2 regions of the Clostridium aromativorans genome follow, and region 2 is predicted to be linked to the other one. Evidence: a T-box and tRNA genes for the amino acid it is inferred to sense, from the RefSeq annotation. Region 2 holds a T-box; the other holds one or more tRNA genes.

Region 1 (7,432 bases), on a different contig from region 2:
TTAAATTCAGAATCAATTTGATCTTCTATAGTGTACTTAACAGTAACTCTTTCCTTCAATACATCCGAAAAAACTCCATTCACTATTTTCTGATTTTCATCCTTTTCCAATCTCTGTTTGTGAAAAGAATAATCTTTCCCATATTCTACAGTTATTATTCCTCTTTCACATTTTATCGGCTTTCCTGTAGTGAGTGCCGCAAATAACACCATCTGATGTTTGCCTTTAAGGGATTCAAGTATGTCTTTCCAGCTTTTTTTCACCATATCCAAAGTAAGCTTTGAATACATATTTTCTTCTTCTATAGGTTTTAAATCCTTAGATAAATTTTGCCTTGATTTGCAGGAAGTATCTTTTTTCACGCTATTAAGGTTTTTCTCTACTACATTTTCTTTGTGAGATACTGCTTCAGGAATTATCCTTTCACAGGATACCTTAATCTCACCCTGCTTAAATGCCTGCTCCAGCCTGTTCAATCTGGCAAGGATCACTTCCTTAGATGTATCATATTCTATTTTACACATTTTTATTACTGCAAGTTCTAGATAAATCCTGCTCTGTTTAACCCACTTAGACTGTTCCTGGGCATCTTGAAGTATTCTTATATTCCTCATTATTTCTTCCACGCGTATTTTCTGTGCCTGCCCCTTTAAAAGATTTATATTCTCCTCTGACATATCAAGTACGTCCTCAGGACTATTAGAAACCTTTACCATCAAAAGATCTCTCATATGAATTATCATATCCTTAATAAAATTAGCTATATCCTTCCCGCTTAAAACTATGTCATCAATTATCCTCATAGACGACTCTACATCTTTTTCTATTATACTATTTGTAAGTTTAAATAAATTCTCATTTGTAACCAAACCCAGCATATCCACTACACTGCTGTACTCAACTTTTCCGTCACCCATGGATATTGCTTGATCCAATATACTGAGGGCATCCCTCATGGCTCCATCACACATTCTAGATATCAAATTCAAACTTCTATCATCTGCAAAAATCCCCTGTTTATCCACTATGCATCTAAGTCTATTAAATACATCTGAGCTCTTTATCCTTCTAAAATCAAACTCTTGACATCTCGAAAGTATGGTAACAGGAAGCTTCTGGGGATCAGTAGTTGCAAGTATAAATATTACATTCAATGGAGGCTCCTCCAGAGTTTTTAAAAATGCATTCACCGCTTCCTGGGTGAGCATATGTACTTCATCCATAATATAGACCTTGTATTTTCCCTCCTGAGGAGGATATTTTACATTTTCAATTACATCTTTTATATCTTCCAATCGACGTTTTGAAGCTGCATCCATTTCTATTACATCCATAGAAATTCCCTCATTTATCTTTTTACACATTTCACACTGATTACAAGGTTCTCCATCTTTTAAATCTAAACAATTTACTGCTTTAGCTAATATCTTAGCCATTGAAGTTTTCCCTGTACCTCTTGTTCCTGAAAATAAATATGCATGTGCCACCCTATGATTCAATATTTGATTCTTAAGCGTAATTGTTATATGGTTCTGGCCTACTACATCAGAAAAAGTTTTAGGCCTCCATTCCCTATACAATGCGGTATAAGCCATGTTATCACCTTCTTATATATATTATAACCTTTATTTAAATACATGACAAAAAAGATACCATATGGTATCTTTTTAATTCAGTTTAAAGTATTAAAGTCGTGCACCTAGCTTCGCCTGATAAACTATAAGCGTTACCCATATAGTTAACTCAAACCAGATTTATCCACGGCACACGAAAATGTTCACTTACCGCTGCTTCCTTCCGGATCTGACGGGGTTCATGAGTTTCCGTTGCGTGGGATCAAGTTCTCAACGCCACTTTTATGAGCCAGGCCTTACATTTTACAGACTAAGCTAGGAATTCAATCCTGCTGCAGCGGATTGCAGGCTACAGGGCACCGCTAACTCCCCATCTAGCACGACAAAGTTAAAATGGCGGAAAGAGGGGGATTCGAACCCCCGGTAGAGTTTCCCCTACACACGCTTTCCAGGCGTGCTCCTTCAACCTCTCGGACATCTCTCCATAGGTTTACTCATGAAATAAATTTTATTAAGTTTTCAGCAAAATATCACTAACTGCTGCTTTTTCCACTTATGTATTCTAACATATATTTTTGAACAAAGCAACACTTTTATCAGAAGTTCAATTTGATATCTACTTCCAATCCTATTTTACAATCTATATCAATGATAAATTATCCTTTTAATTTACTAATATAGTAATCTCAATTCAATTAAACTTATCTTTCTATCTCATAGATAAGAAGATGCTTGTCCTTTTTACGTTCATATGTAAAATTTCTTTGCTTATCTTTGATGCTATTATTCAAATGGCTGTTCTCAAAAGCTTTATCTATGTACTTTGTTGATATATCAGTATAATTTCCTTTAGGTTTACCACCAATATACATAGTTGGATTTCCTGAATTATTTATCATGTTTTTCTCCTTTTAGTTTAATTTAAAGCTTATTTTATTCCAACGTTATTATAATATCATTTTATACATTGTTTTGACAATAGTTTATTTTATATTAAAGAACCTGCAAAATACAACAAACAAGCCTACCTTTAACTATGCTAAAAACAGGCTTGTTCATTATGGTGGAGACAGGGGGGCTCGAACCCTCGACCTTACGGATGTGAACCGTACACTCTAACCAGCTGAGCTATACCTCCATATATCAATTTTAACGATCCTATTATACCAAACAAAAAGGAAAAATTCAATATTGGCAATTTGTAGCTTCCAAAAAAAACCATCTGTTGGTAACCCTTCTTGGTTCATCAATAAGTGATAGTCTATATGGCGGAAGCGGTGGGATTCGAACCCACGAGCCCAGTAAGGACTACCTGATTTCGAGTCAGGCCCGTTATGACCACTTCGATACGCTTCCACACTTATTATTTAATATCTATCTTCTATTTTTAAAAAATCGTTTTAATATGTCACTACATTTTTTCCTATAAGTCCAATGAATATCAGTCCAATGATTCAAAAATTCATTTTGCAATATATTGACTACAGAACCACAAGCTCCTGCATCCGGATCAAAAGTACCTATATACAGCCTACTAATTCTGCATTGTAATATAGCCCCCGCACACATAGCACACGGTTCTAAAGTAACATACATACTGCAGTCTTCTAATCTCCAATCTTCAAGTACTTTGGAAGCATCCCTTATAGCAATAATTTCTGCATGGGCAGTAGGATCTTTTAAAGTTTCTCTTAAATTACATGCTTCTGATATAATTTTATGATTTTTTATTATAACAGCACCTACAGGAACTTCACCTAACTCTAAAGCTATTTTAGCCTGTTTTAAAGCTTCAGCCATAAAATCCATTATATAGATACCTCAAAAACAATATATTAATTGACTTCTACTTAAATTTTTATTCTTTTAAATAAACATATAAATGAATATTGATAAATAAAATATAAATATAGAATAAAGGATATACTATCTCTAAATAGATAAAATTTTTCTAAGATAAATATCCCTTAAATATTGCACTTACGAAACTCTATGGTGCGCCCGAGAGGAGTCGAACCTCCGGCACGCGGTTTAGGAAACCGCTGCTCTATCCTACTGAGCTACGAGCGCATATACATTTGCTACCTTCATATTCTATTATAATTTATGAAAATTGTCAATTTTTTTATGAACTTTTATTAAATAAAGCATAAATCAGCATTATAAAAAACTTTATATTATCTACAATCCTACCAATTTCTAATCATATGGATTGTTAGGTAATTTATTTATAAATTTATATAGGAGGATTAAATATGATCAATGAATTAAAAAATTTATTTTTGGCAGGCATAGGTTCAGCTGCATATACTTATGAGAAAGCAGTAAAATTAATTGAGGAAATGGTTGAAAAGGGGAAAATAACAGTAGATGAGGGGAAACAACTATCTGAAGAATTAAAAAAAACAGTTATAGCTAAAAAAGAAGATATAAAACCTATAAACAAGAATGATTTGCTATCAATACTAAAGGATATGAATCTTGCGTCTAAAGAAGATATATCATCAATAAATGAGAGATTAATTGCACTTGAAAATAAAATAAAAGAAATGACTAAAGCTTAAAGCTTTAGTCAGAACAAAATATATGTCATGAAAACTTTATATTCGAAAAGATTTAAAGAAATAATGAAGGTATTAGCTAAATACGGTTTTAAATTTTTAGTATGTACTAAAAATCACAATAAAGAAAAGTCACCTCAAAATCTCAGAAAAGCTTTCGAAGAACTTGGACCTACTTTTATAAAGATAGGTCAAATATTAAGTTCAAGACCTGATATAATGCCTTCTCAATACATTGAAGAACTCTCAAAGCTCCAAGATGATGTACTTCCTGAAAGTTATGAAAATATAAATAAAGTATTTTTTGAAGAATTTAATAAAAACATAGAAGATTGTTTTCAACATTTTGAAAAGATCCCCCTGGCATCGGGATCTATTGCCCAAGTATACAATGCAACTTTAAAAAATGGGAAAAACGTTATCGTAAAAATACAAAGACCTAATATAAAAGAGAAGATGGAAACAGATATATATATACTGTATAAAATTATAAAAATTACTAAAGTTAAATTTAAAGAATCCTTAATTGATCCTGAAGAAGCTTTGGATGAATTACTTTTTTCAACTAAACAGGAACTAAACTTTAATCTGGAAGCTAGTAATATGTCAAAATTCAAAAAACTAAACGAAAATGTAAATTTTTGCTATGTGCCTTATGTAGTAAACGAATTATCGGGAATTAAAGTATTGACTATGGAAAAAATTTATGGATTTAAAATAAATAACATAGAAAAACTAAAAAAAGAAAAATATGATTTACAGGATTTAGGTAAAAAATTAGCTTTATCTTTTTTTAAGCAGGTATTTACCGATGGCTTTTTTCATGCTGATCCCCATCCTGGAAATTTAATGGTACTCAATAAAAAAATATGTTTTTTGGATTTTGGAATAGTAGGTACCATTTCGCCCCGACTTAGACTTCTTTTAAATGAGGCTATTATGTCCATAGTACATAAAGATACAGACAAACTTGTATCTGTTATTATATCAATAGGTGTAAAAAAAGACCTTATAGATAGAAATAAATTGTATGAAGATGTAGAATTGTTTTTAATAAACTATCTGTCTACTTCTCTTAAAAATATAAAGATTTCAGTATTATTAACAGAAATTTTTAAATGTGCAAAAAATAATAGTATTACTTTACCCAAAAATTTAATATTACTGGTGAAGAGTTTAATTATGGTAGAAGGTCTAGTAACAGAAATATCACCTGAAATTGATATTCTAGACATAGCAATACCCTTTGTTAAAAGCAACAATAAATTTTATTATTTTGATGATATAAATCCAGAAAATATCCTTATAAATTCCTATAATTTTACAAAGAATTTTTCAAAGTTTCCAATAAAAACAATAGAATTAATGGATTGTATATTAAATGGAAGAACTAAAATTGAATTAAAATTTAGTAAAATTGATGATTCCATAAACCAGTTAAATAAAATGGTAAACAGGCTATCACTTTCCCTAATAACATGCTCCATAATTGTAAGTTCATCTCTGATTTTAAATTTTAATATAGGTCCTAAAATCTACAATATCCCATTAATAGGTATTGTAAATTTTATATTTTTTATATTGATCGGAATTATATTGATAATCTCCATAATTAAATCCGGAAGATTTTAAAAAGGAGATTAAATCTTATTCTCCTTTTCTACCTTTATTCCATTTAAAATATAATTCATAAGACTTTCTATCATATCATCCAGATCTTTTTTATCTTCATTCATTAACTCATAAACAGCAACAGAACAGACTGTTCCAAATAAGGTGTACGATAAAAAAGATAAATTACATTTTTTTATGCTGCCATCATCCACAGCTTCTTTTAAATAATTTTGTATATAAACTATGTAAGATTTTATACATTCCCTCAATTCTAATTGCCTTGCTTCCTGTCCCCAAATCTGACTCATTATTACTTTTATAAAATCTCTGCTCTCATAAATCAATCCCCACTGAACTCTACAGAGAATTCTTATCTTTTCCAAAGAGTCACTTACATCTTTAGAATCACTTTCTATTTTTCCCTTTAGTACATTCATCCCTTCTTGAACTATATATTTAAATATCTCTTCCTTGCTTTTAAAATGATAGTATAATGTTCCCTTTGCCACACCTGCATCAGCTGCTATAGCATCCATTGTTGCACCATTATACCCGTTTTTAGAAAAAACTTTTATAGCAGATTCAGAAATCGTTCTTTTCGTATTATTCATAAATACCACTCCAGATTTTTATCGCATAATTATTGACTGGTCAGTATAATTATATCCATTTTCATTATACTCTGTTATTAAAATAACTCAATAGTTTTTAATAAAAGGATTTAAAAGCCATTTTCATATAATTATTATAATGTTAAAATAAATAATAAACAAATTCAACTATTTAAAATGTTAACTGGAAGGTAGAAAATGATTAGATATTTTAACAGAAGGACGAAAAATTATAATATAGAAAAAGTGGCAGGAGATGCTTATTTAAAGTGGATCTATTCTTCCCCCCTGGGAATGAAATTTCTTGAAATCATAGTTAAAAAGAAGATATTTTCTAAATTATATGGCTTATTTTGCAGCACCAAATACAGTAAAAGGAAAATCAGGTCCTTTATAGATGATTTTAATATAGATATGTCTGAATGTGCCATAGATTACAATGATTTTAATTGTTTCAATGATTTTTTTTCAAGGTCTCTCAAAAAAAATGCTAGGCCAATTAATATGAATAAAAAAATTTTAATATCACCTGTTGATGGAAGATTGACAGCATATGAGCATATAAATTTAAACAAAATTGTCCAAATTAAAGGATTTACATACAGCCTATGTGATCTAATAAACAATAACAAAACACCTGTAAAATTCAACAATGGCACCTGTTTAATATTCAGGCTATGCCCAACAGACTACCACAGATTTCACTTTATAGACTGGGGAAAATGCGAATCTTATAAAAAAATTAAAGGAGACTATTATTCCGTAAATCCAATATCTTTAGAAAATATTTCTAATGTGTTTTGTAAAAACAAAAGGGAATGGAGTATTTTTCATTCTAATAATTTTGGTGATGTAATTTATGTGGAGATAGGCGCTACTTGCGTGGGTTCAATAATACAAACTTATTGCCCCAAAAAAGATATTTCTAAAGGTGCTGAAAAGGGGTACTTCAAGTTTGGTGGATCAACTGTAATTTTATTTTTTGAAAAAAATAAAATTACAGTTGATAAAGACATAATTGAGCAGACAAAAAAAGGTTATGAAACAAGGGTATTAATGGGAGAAAAAATTG
Region 2 (11,203 bases):
TCTAAAATCCATATCCGCTACCCACAGAGGAAGCAGCTCCTCAGATCCAAACACAGCTTTTAGTCCATCCCATTTAGAACTGTCCGTCTTCCTTCTGTCAACATACTTTAACATTTTAATTCACCTCCACATCATCTTTCTCAAAAAGATTAACAACTACACTTTCAATTTAAAAGACTATAAAATTAATCTGCTATCTTTTCATTAGCCGGCTTTTGACTAAAATCCATTCCATACCATTTATTATATATCTTTTTCAGTGTACCGTCTTTCTGCATCTCTTTAATCGCCTTGGTAACAACTTTATTCAACTCTTCCGATTTTTTATCTCCTTTTACAAAAGGATAAGCTTTAGCTCCAACCATAACATTTTCCTCAACCATTCTGGCATCAATAACTTTATTTTTAATTTTATACGCCGCTTCACCAGCCGCCACAATCATCACATCAACTTTTCCCTGTCTGAAAGCTTCATTTAATAATTCAGAACTATCATACGTTACTAAATTTATCTTTATTCCCTGGTCTTTTGCAATTTGTTGAAACAAATTGCCTCCATTTGATCCTGATGAAAACCCACAGGTCATTCCTGCGATATCCTTTAATTTTTTAATATCTGTCCTATTTGAATGAACAACCAATTTTTCAGGAATATAGGCATATGGTTCTGAAAAATTATATTTATCTCTCCTCTTGGCATTGATTGTAATGGTGTTCCCCACAGTGTCAGCTTTACCTGAATCCAGATATCCAAATAAAGTATCAAAATCTCCCGTTATAAATTTAACCTTAAGTCCGGTCTTTTTAGAAATGGCATTCCAAATATCCACTTCCTGTCCCTTATGTACTCCATTTTCTACATAGGAATTTGGAACTGACGATGAACCGGATGCTACCACAATTTCAGTAGATGTGCTAGATTCATCTTGTTTTTGTGAATTTTTTTGATTATTTCCACATGCAGTCATACCAAAAATCACACATATGGATATTACAGTTAAAAGTATTTTTTTCATATTTTCCTCCTAAGTTTTAATATTATTTATATAAATTTAAAATTATACCTTTTAACAGAATTTTTGAATTTTTCTTTCCAATAGTCCCTGAAGTTTTTCCATAAAAACTACAATTACCAGATAAATCAGTGTGACACATAAGTATGCTTCAAAAAAACGCAGACTTAATGCTGCTTCCATCTTGGCTTTTGCCATTATATCAGCAAGTCCTACTGTAAACCCAAGTGCAGTTCCTTTAATTATGCCTATAAACTGGTTTCCAAGAGATGGCAGCGCTACAACAAATGCTTGAGGTAGAACAACTCGTATCATTGTCTGATATTTTGTCATTCCCATAGAATAGCAAGCCTCAAGTTGTCCTTTTTCAACAGATTCAATAGCTGCCCTCAACGTTTCTGCCATAAAAGAAGCTGTATTTAACGTAAGAGCAATTACAGTAGCTTGAAACGCCGTCATGGATTTCAAAGCCGGGATTATAGATGGAAATCCAAAATATAATATAAACAGCTGTGCCACCAATGGTGTAGCTCTAAAAAATGTAATATAAATACCAAAAATTTGAGAAAATCCCCATACTTTATAATACCTGATAATAGAGATTATAATAGACAGCATCAATGTAAATAATAAAGATATCAAAGACATCTCAATTGTCAATTTTAATGAAGGTAGGACAATCGGAAATAAGTTAATAAACCATTTAAAATCAAAATTCATTTATTTACCCTCCATAATATTTGAACTTACTGTATTAACAAACTTTCTAATTCGTTCATTTGTACAATTTTCAAATATTTCTTGAGGAGTTCCCATTCCTGCAATGCATCCATCTTCCAAAAAAACTATTCTATCTGCAACTTCCCTGGCAAATTTCATCTCATGGGTCACTATTAGCATTGTTTTATTACTTTCTACAGCCAATTGTTTAATTACAGTTAGAACTTCTCCAACTAATTCAGGATCCAGAGAAGATGTAGGTTCATCAAATAACATAACATTTGCATTTACAGCCATAGCTCTGGCAATCCCTATCCTCTGCTGTTGTCCACCTGACATCTCCTTAGGATATGCATCTTTTTTTTCTAAAAGCCCTACCTTTTTAATCAAATCAAGAGCTATTTTTTCAGCCTTGTCCTTACTTTTCTTTTGTACTGTAACCATAGGTTCCATAATATTTCGTAAAGCGGTTTTATTCTTAAGCAAATTATAATTCTGGAAAACCATTGATGTTTTCAGTCTCAATTGATAAATATCTTTTCTAGAAGCTATTTTAGCATTTACTGTAAATCCATCAATTGTAATTCTACCTTCTGTAGGTCTAACTAAAAAATTAAGACAACGGAGAAATGTAGATTTACCTGTCCCTGAAGGACCAATTAATACCACAACTTCTCCCTTGTCTATTTCAATATTTTATTATAAAATAATTAACACATTAACTATTAAACACTCCTATTTTCTATATTAGAAGTCTCATTTAATGTACTATGCTTTGCCCCATATAAAAAATAAATGGATATTCCAGCTATTGTCCACACTAGAAACCTAATCCATGTGACCATTGGTAAGTTTATCATAAGGTATAAGCAAAAAAATATAGTTAATATCGGGGTAAAAGGTACTCCCGGACATCTAAACTTTCTTTCAATGTCAGGCATAGTTTTTCTTAAAACAATAACTCCTATAGATACCGCTAAAAAAGCAGATAGAGTCCCTATATTACATAATTCAATGAGTACTGAAAGTGGCAAAAAACCCCCTATGACAGCCGTTGCAGCTCCTGTTATTAAAGTACAGCAAGCTGGTGTACTGTGAGTATCAGATATTGATGCAAAGCATTTAGGTAATAAACCATCCCTAGACATACTCATGAATATTCTAACCTGACCATATACTGTTACTAAAAGAGTTGAAATCATTCCTACAATAGCTCCTACAGCTATTAGAGCAGATCCCCAATTTATTCCAATATATGACAGAGAAGCTGGAAGTGCATTATTTATATCTATTAATTTATATGGTACTATTCCTGTAAGAACTAGTGAGACACCTATATACAATATAACAATTATAACCATACATATACCCAATCCTAATGGAATATCTCTTTTAGGATTAGCAGTTTCTTCCGCTGCAGTAGAAACCGCATCAAATCCAATAAATGCAAAGAATATAATTGAAGCTGCCGACATTACCCCTTTAAATCCGAAGGGAGCAAAAGGATGATAATTAGATATATTTACATGAGCTATTCCAACTAATATAAAAATAGCTATTACAGCTATTTTTACAGCAACTATAATATTATTTACCTTTGCACTTTCCGACACGCCAATATATAAAATCCATGTTATAAGTGCTACAACCAGAACAGCAGGTAAATCTACTATGCCACCAGATAATGGAGACTTTGTAATCATTTCAGGTATATGTATATTATATGTAGCTAAAGCTCCCACAAATGTAGAAGACCAACCTGTAGCAATAGTAGCTGCAACTACAAGATATTCAAGTATTAAATTCCAGGCCAAAATCCAAGCTATTATTTCACCAAAAGCTATGTAGCAATAAGAATATGTACTACCTGAAACCGGAAACATGGTGGCAAGTTCTGCATAAGTAAGAGCACATAGTACAGCTGTTATTGCCGCTATTACATAAGATATTATTATTGCTGGTCCTGCTATATGGGCACCTTGTCCGGTTGCGACAAATATGCCAGTACCCACTACAGATCCAATTCCCATAGATGCTATATCAAAAGAATTTAATCCTTTTTTTAGATTGGTTTTGGAAACTGCATTTTCAAAATCATTCAAACTTTTTTTTCTAAATAAATCCATAATATACATCAATCTCCTCAATTTTAATAGAAGAATTATTACAATACCTCTAATTTAAATAATTTTACTATAGCTCTTTATTTGAAAGACATTTTATTATTATACTATAATTGTAAGTTTATTAAAACAATATTTATTTAATATATTTTAAATTTTAAAAATTAAATAGAAAGGCAGTAACTTTTTATAAATAAAAAAGTTACTGCCCTTTAAACAATTATTATTCTATTTGATAACTTCTTTTCCACCCATGTATGGTCTCAATAATTCAGGAATTACAACACTTCCATCTGCCTGTTGGTAGTTTTCCAAAATAGCCGCAACTGTTCTTCCTACTGCTACTCCAGAACCATTTAATGTATGAACATATTTTGGTTTGTCTTTCGGTGTATCTTTATACTTTATATTAGCACGCCTTGCCTGGAAATCCTCCATATTACTACAGCTTGATATCTCAACATATCTATTATAACTTGGCATCCAGACTTCTATATCATACTTAAGTGCCGCTGTAAATCCTAAATCACCCTTACATATTCTAACTACCCTATAAGGAAGTTTAAGACCCTTAAGAACATCCTCCGCATCATTAGTTAATTTCTCAAGTTCTTCATAGGACTGTTCAGGTTTTGTAAATTTAACCATTTCCACTTTATTAAATTGATGCTGCCTTATAATTCCCCTTGTATCTCTACCTGCCGAACCAGCCTCAGCTCTAAAACATGCACTATATGCAACGTGCTTTATAGGTAAATCTTCCCCTCTTAGCACTTCGTTTCTATAAAAATTAGTTACTGGAACTTCAGCAGTCGGAATCAAGAAAAAATCATTATTAGATACTCTAAAAGCATCTTCTTCAAATTTGGGAAGCTGACCTGTACCTATCATGCTATTTCTATTTACCATATAAGGAGGGAATAATTCTTCATATCCATGTTTTTCAGTATGAAAATCCAAATAATATGTTATTACAGCTCTTTCAAGCTTTGCTCCTATTCCTCTATAAAATGTAAATCTTGATCCTGATACTTTACCTCCTCTTTCAAAATCAAGTATATTCAAATCTGTACCTATATCCCAATGAGCCTTAGGCTTAAAGTCAAATTTAGTAGGCTCTGACCATCTTCTAATTTCAACATTATCTTCATCTGTTTTACCTTCTGGAACTGCAGGATTTGGAATATTAGGTATTCTAAGCATTATATATTCTATTTTATCATTGACTTCTGATAACTGTACATCATACCCTTTTATCTTATCCGAAACCTCTTTCATCTCACTTACTAAAGTATCAGCATTTCCACCATTTCTTTTTATTTTAGCTATTTCTGATGAATCCTGATTTCTTTTATTTTTCAACGATTCTACTTCAACTAAAATTTGTCTCCTTTTTTCATCTAGTGATACTACTTTATCAATATCTGATAAATCAAAATCTTCTCCCCTATTTGTAAGTTGTTTTTTTATCTCCTCTGGATTGTTTCTTATCTTTTTTAAATCCAACATAATTATAATCCTCCTCAGTGATATATGTAATTTTATATATAAAAAAAGAATCTTTTTACCCCAAAGGGACGAAAAGATTCCGTGTTGCCACCCTAATTAGCCAATAACATATTGACTCTCTTTAAGATTATAACGGTATCACCGAACTGCTTTTAACAGTATCTCCAAGGTGGATTCACAGTATAATAATAACCAGTTTTCACCAACCACTGATTCTCTTAAATCACTATAAAGCTACTGACCTTTTCATTGACAACTTCAATTATATATACATAGACTTATAATGTCAATAAATTAAATATTTAAATCCATAGACATATTTATATGACCGTTACATCAAAAGTCATAAAATAAATTTTAAAATTTATTTAGCATTTTTATCAATATTTTTAGTGCAAATTATATCTACTCTTGTATTTAAAATATTCTTACATACTATACTGCCAATTTTTATAGGGGCTCCAACATGTATTCTACTTAAAACTTTAGAACATTCTATCCATAAACTTTTATCTATAGGCTTGGAGCTCTTTACAGGAACCACATTATAGTCAGATCCCTTTATTCTCACAAGAGTAGTAAATATATCACTTTTATTATCTATTTCCAATTTTGCATATTCTATTCCCTTATCACATAAATTCCCCTCAACTTCTACATTATTTTCACATTTATCTATACTAAGTATACACTTTTTACCGCACTTGTTACAAATAACCTCTTTAATCAACTTGTAGTTCCCCCATAATTACATTTCATTAAACTCCTTTATTCTACCTTTAACAATATTAGAGTTTTTGGAATCCTTTACTATATATATCATATCTTTATTTATTTCCCTGGAAAGAATAGATGTAATTTTGCAAAGACACTGAGATCCCATACAATTTCCAAATCCAGCACCTGTCCTTCTCTTTATACCCTCTACTGTACGTGCCCCCAAAGGTCTGCGTATAGCATCTATTATTTCGCCCTCTGTTATCTTTCCACAATAACATATTATCCTACCATAACTTTTATTCAATCTTATTATTTTTTTTCTATCATCATTAGATAAATCCCTAAATCTATAAAATTCCCTCCGTCTATCTACAAAATCCTTCTTTAGAACACAGTTTAAATTATTCACTATAGTTTCACATACTATATTTGCAATTACTGGAGTCATTGTAATTTGACCATAATGTTTGCCAATTACTTTAATATAACCCTTATCAATTAAACTATCATCTATAATTAAAGAGTCATTATAAAATAAAGAGTCATAGGAGCTCTCAATATCCTGTTCAGATATATCCTTTATAAATCCTTTAATTTTTTGTAGAGCACCTTCATAACTTATCTTTTTATTATCTTTTATACCTATTAACAATCCATCCTGACTAGTAGGCATAAGAAACATCTTCCCACAATTTTCTTCAACTGTAGAAATTATATTTCTATAATCCTTTTTAGTATTTTTATCTATAAGAAAATATTTTAAATATTTTCTATCCTTATTTATTTTATTTTGGCTATCTATACTGTAATTTTCTCTTGGAGTTGTATTTAACACCATATTACAAGTAAACTTATTTTTATTAGTTATCACCTTAAATCCCTTCGATATATTTTCTATATCTAAAACTTCTTCTCCTAACTTAAAATTAACCCCATTGTCAAATGCAATTTCACCATATGAGATTGCTAAATCATAAGGAGATATAATTCCCGTATTTTCAGAATAAATAGCTTTTCTTATATTTTCATTCAATCCAGGTTCTACTTTATAAATTTCCTTAGGATTCAATAAATGTATATTTTTTATTCCTCTTTTTAAAGCTGTACAATATATTTCAGTCAACCTTTTTTCACTTTCCCGGTTATTTGCAACAAGTAAATATCCCTTTTTTTTAAAACAAATATTAAATTTAGATGCTAAGCCAGGTATAAGTTTGTTACCTATAAGTTCTAATTTGGCCAATAATGTATCTTCACATTCTAATCCATCATAAACTATAGAAGAATTTATAAGTGCTACATCATCAGCTATATCATAGTCCTTTTCAATCAATGCTATATTTAAATTATATTTGGAAAGTTCATAAGAAACTGCACATCCTACTATTCCTCCACCCAATATAATTACATCATAATCCATGTCAAATCTTCCTTTCAAAGTACCTAAACACATTCTTCTATAATCCAAAACACTATTTCTATTTACTTAATGAATCTATTATTTTTCCAAGTTCCTCAATATCTTCTCCATATTTTGCCCAATCTCCATTTTTTTGTGCACTTATTGCATTATCATATAAGGTTTTTGCCCTTTTCATTTGATCACTATTAACGGAAGGTGTCGTTTGCTTTTGAGAATTATCAATACTTTCATTACTAGAATCCTGATTATAATTAAATATTTGATTTAAGGCATCGTCTATACTTTGAGCTAACAATATCTTATCCCCGTAAGATACTATAACTCTTTTCATCTCAGGGATACTATCTTTCCCATTAGCTCTTAAATACATAGGCTCTACATATAGCAACGAATTTTTTATAGGAACTATCATAGTATCACCAAATTGAACTGTAGAACCATTTTTATTCCAAAGAGACAACTGCTGAGATATAGTTGTATCCTGATTTAATTTTTGTTTAAACAGATAAGGGCTGTATATAGTTTTTTCAGGCGGAAATTTATAAAGAATGAGTTTTCCATAATTGTCTCCATCCATTCTAGCGCCAAATAAAGCAACCATATTATCCTTATCTCTCATATTGAAATACTGTAATAATATCATTTCTTCCTTTGAAGCACCTGCGGGCCTCATAACCACATAAGGTGATTCAATTAAACTTTTTTCTCCACTAACTTCCTTTTGATTACTGGCTACTTCCCATAAATCCTCACCACTATAAAATACTCCTGGATTTGTTACATGGTATTTTCCAAGTATGCTACATTGAATATTAAATAGATCTTTAGGATACTTAAAATGCTTAACTATATCTTGTGACAACTCACTTACATCTTTAAATAGCCCGGGAAATATTTTCGCATAACTTTTAATTATAGGATCATTTTTATCCATGATATAAAAATTAACATTTCCATTTTCAGCATTCATAACAACTTTTACAGAATTCCTTATATAGTTAAGTCCATTTTGCGGCTGTGAAAAAGGATATTCATTTGAGAATGTATAACCATCTAAGATCCAATAGAGTTTACCACCACTCATTATTATATATGGATCAGATTCATAATTTAAAAACGGTGCAATTTTATTAACTCTATCTTTTATATTTCTATTTATCAATATTTTACTTTCCTTAGTTATATCCCTAGATAAAAGAAAATTTATATCCTTTTGATTTATGGCAAACAAAATTCTGTTGATTATTCCCAGCTTTATTCCAGCAGTGCCATTATAGTTATTAGTTGCATTATCGCTTCCTTTTGGGTAATCAAACTCATCCAATTTAGTATTTACAACTGCATAATCGTCTGTTTTCTCTCCAAAGTATATCCTTGGATTAGCTAATTTTATATCTGTAGAATTTTGCGGAGGCATATCCTTTACGACAAAATTAGGCTGTCCTTCTGAGGTTACAGAATTTACTTTATTCATTACTATACCGTAACCATGAGTGTATACAAGGTGCCTATTCTGCCATGTATTAGGATCTATTGCCTTGCTATTTATTTCTCTTGCTCCTATAAATACTTGATTGAATTTTCCATTTATATAATATCTATCCACATCAATATTATTGAATTGATAATAATACCTTATAATCTGAACTTGGTTATAAAATTCAAGAGTTGGATCAAAGGAGTTAACTCTTATATTATCTATAGTATCCATATTGTTCTTTATATCTGCTGAAGTCAAATCATTTTTTACCTGAAAAGAAGTAGTTGCCATATTGTCAATATTATATGCCTTACGGGTATAATCTATATCATATTTTATATAAGGCTGCTCTAAAGTTTTCTGATTAGATTTTACAATAAAATTTTGTACTACAAAGTATGATATACTTTTAACTACAACTAATATTGCTATTACAGCTATTGAAATTACAATATATTTAAACCTAGATTTAATTATACTTATGAATATAACTATAGCTGCAATAATAGACGCTACTGCAATAATTTTATAAAACAACAAGCTTACATGAACATCAGTATAACTGGCCCCAAATGCCACACCATTTTCACTATATACAAGTCCAATACACTTTAAAACATATCCTACCGATATAAAAATCATTATAAGAGCAGCTAAAACTGCCAATTGTTTCCCTGCAAATCTTGTAATATCACTATTTAAAATATCTATCTTACCAGGTCTTTTTTTAAAGCTTCTTAAAATAAACCTGTCTTTTATATTCAATAAAAAATATGTAAATAGTGTTATTAAACATAAAAATATTACCAAACTCAAAAATGCATTATATAGAGATCGTATAAGTGGTAATCTAAATACATAAAAAGAAACATCTAAATTTAAAAGAGGATCTTTTATATTAAAAGGTACAGAATTTGTAAATTGTAAAGTTCTATACCAATAAGTTGCTGCAAATATATAAGAAACCACAAATGAAGCAATTAGATCAACAATTAAAACTATTTTTCTTTCAAATTTATCTTTATTGCTATTCACTTCAACGACTTTTCTATACTTTATTATACTTATCCGAAGGCTCTTATAATACAACCATATACCTATAAAACTTATTATGAATAAAGGTACTATAAGCTTAAACATAGCAATAATCTTAGTAAAATAAACAGATAAATATCCTACTTCTTTAAACCATTCTATATTAATTACAAAGTTTACAATATTATTTAAAAATATAATACATAAGGCCAAAATCAAAATTACCGTACCCAATGCCAGTTTCTTTTTTTTCAATTTTAATCACCTCTTTATAAATAATCATCAATTATACTTATTAAAGAAAGTATAACTTAATCAGAAATTATATATTTTTTTAGCTTCAATTCATTTATTATCTTTTTCAATATATCATAATTATCAGCTATTACAGTATGTAAATGTACACCTCCTGTTAATATTAATAAAGGTTCAGCTTTATATTTATTTATTTTATCTAAAAAATTATCTACATCATATAAATTTTTTATCATTAACATTCCCTTTATCTCTCCATATACAGGATGTTCCACTATAACATCTTCTACTTTTCCCCCAAATTTAACTATAGTTTTAAGTTCATCTTCCATTTCGCTTGTTTTATGTGAAACAGCAATTACTTTTCTAACCATTTCCTTCTCTGCTTTTGGAATTAAATATCCATCTGGAGTAGCTATTATACTTTTGCCTTCAGCCCTTAAAATTGCTATATCTTTAACTATTACCTGTCTAGTAACACCTAACTTTTCAGCTAAAACATGACCTTTTTGAGGTATATTACTTTTTTCAAGGATTTCTTTAATACATACTCTTCTATCTGCTGAGTTCATACTAACCTCCCATAGTATATTTTTGAAATAATCAACTATACTTACATTACTATTATATCATAAAATTTGGAATAACTTTATAGACGAATAGAAGAAACTTTTTAAAATACAATTAAAATTATTCTTTTAATTATTTTTATCACAATGTCTAAGTATATCAAGCTCTAAATCATCATTTATTTTTTCATCATGATGATTTTCTACCAAATAAAGTAACCTACTATTATTTTCTATTTTCTCTAATAATTCTTTTCCCAATTTAGCATGCTCATAATATACTTTTATTTTTGTATTATTAGAAAATTTCTTCAATTTACCTTTAGAAAATCTATCTCCTAATACTAAAATAGACT

The links. A T-box is a leader RNA that pairs with one kind of tRNA and senses whether it is charged. The one in region 2 lies ahead of serS (serine--tRNA ligase), so its partner is inferred to be a tRNA-Ser.
Region 1: it has a tRNA-Ser gene. The T-box ahead of serS (serine--tRNA ligase) is inferred to sense a tRNA for this amino acid. The anticodon was not compared.

What each region holds. Positions count from the first base shown of each region.
Region 1 is NZ_JAJJPB010000053.1:289-7,720, forward strand. Features, by position in the region: gene dnaX (DNA polymerase III subunit gamma/tau) at 1-1,595, opposite strand, end outside; RNA gene ffs (signal recognition particle sRNA large type) at 1,692-1,957, opposite strand; tRNA gene LN736_RS18435 (tRNA-Ser) at 1,969-2,058, opposite strand; gene LN736_RS18440 (hypothetical protein) at 2,276-2,473, opposite strand; tRNA gene LN736_RS18445 (tRNA-Val) at 2,636-2,712, opposite strand; tRNA gene LN736_RS18450 (tRNA-Ser) at 2,841-2,930, opposite strand; gene LN736_RS18455 (nucleoside deaminase) at 2,949-3,383, opposite strand; tRNA gene LN736_RS18460 (tRNA-Arg) at 3,568-3,644, opposite strand; gene LN736_RS18465 (phasin family protein) at 3,830-4,138, shown strand; gene LN736_RS18470 (ABC1 kinase family protein) at 4,202-5,767, shown strand; gene LN736_RS18475 (TetR/AcrR family transcriptional regulator) at 5,776-6,360, opposite strand; gene LN736_RS18480 (phosphatidylserine decarboxylase) at 6,559-7,432, shown strand, end outside.
Region 2 is NZ_JAJJPB010000033.1:457-11,659, reverse strand. Features, by position in the region: gene LN736_RS16625 (MalY/PatB family protein) at 1-114, opposite strand, end outside; gene LN736_RS16620 (transporter substrate-binding domain-containing protein) at 186-1,016, opposite strand; gene LN736_RS16615 (amino acid ABC transporter permease) at 1,068-1,733, opposite strand; partial or broken gene LN736_RS16610 (amino acid ABC transporter ATP-binding protein) at 1,734-2,429, opposite strand; gene LN736_RS16605 (amino acid permease) at 2,459-3,859, opposite strand; gene serS (serine--tRNA ligase) at 4,085-5,365, opposite strand; T-box leader at 5,427-5,624, opposite strand; gene LN736_RS16595 (DUF1667 domain-containing protein) at 5,730-6,095, opposite strand; gene LN736_RS16590 (NAD(P)/FAD-dependent oxidoreductase) at 6,114-7,505, opposite strand; gene LN736_RS16585 (UPF0182 family protein) at 7,564-10,278, opposite strand; gene LN736_RS16580 (transcription repressor NadR) at 10,335-10,850, opposite strand; gene LN736_RS16575 (HD domain-containing protein) at 10,977-11,203, opposite strand, start outside.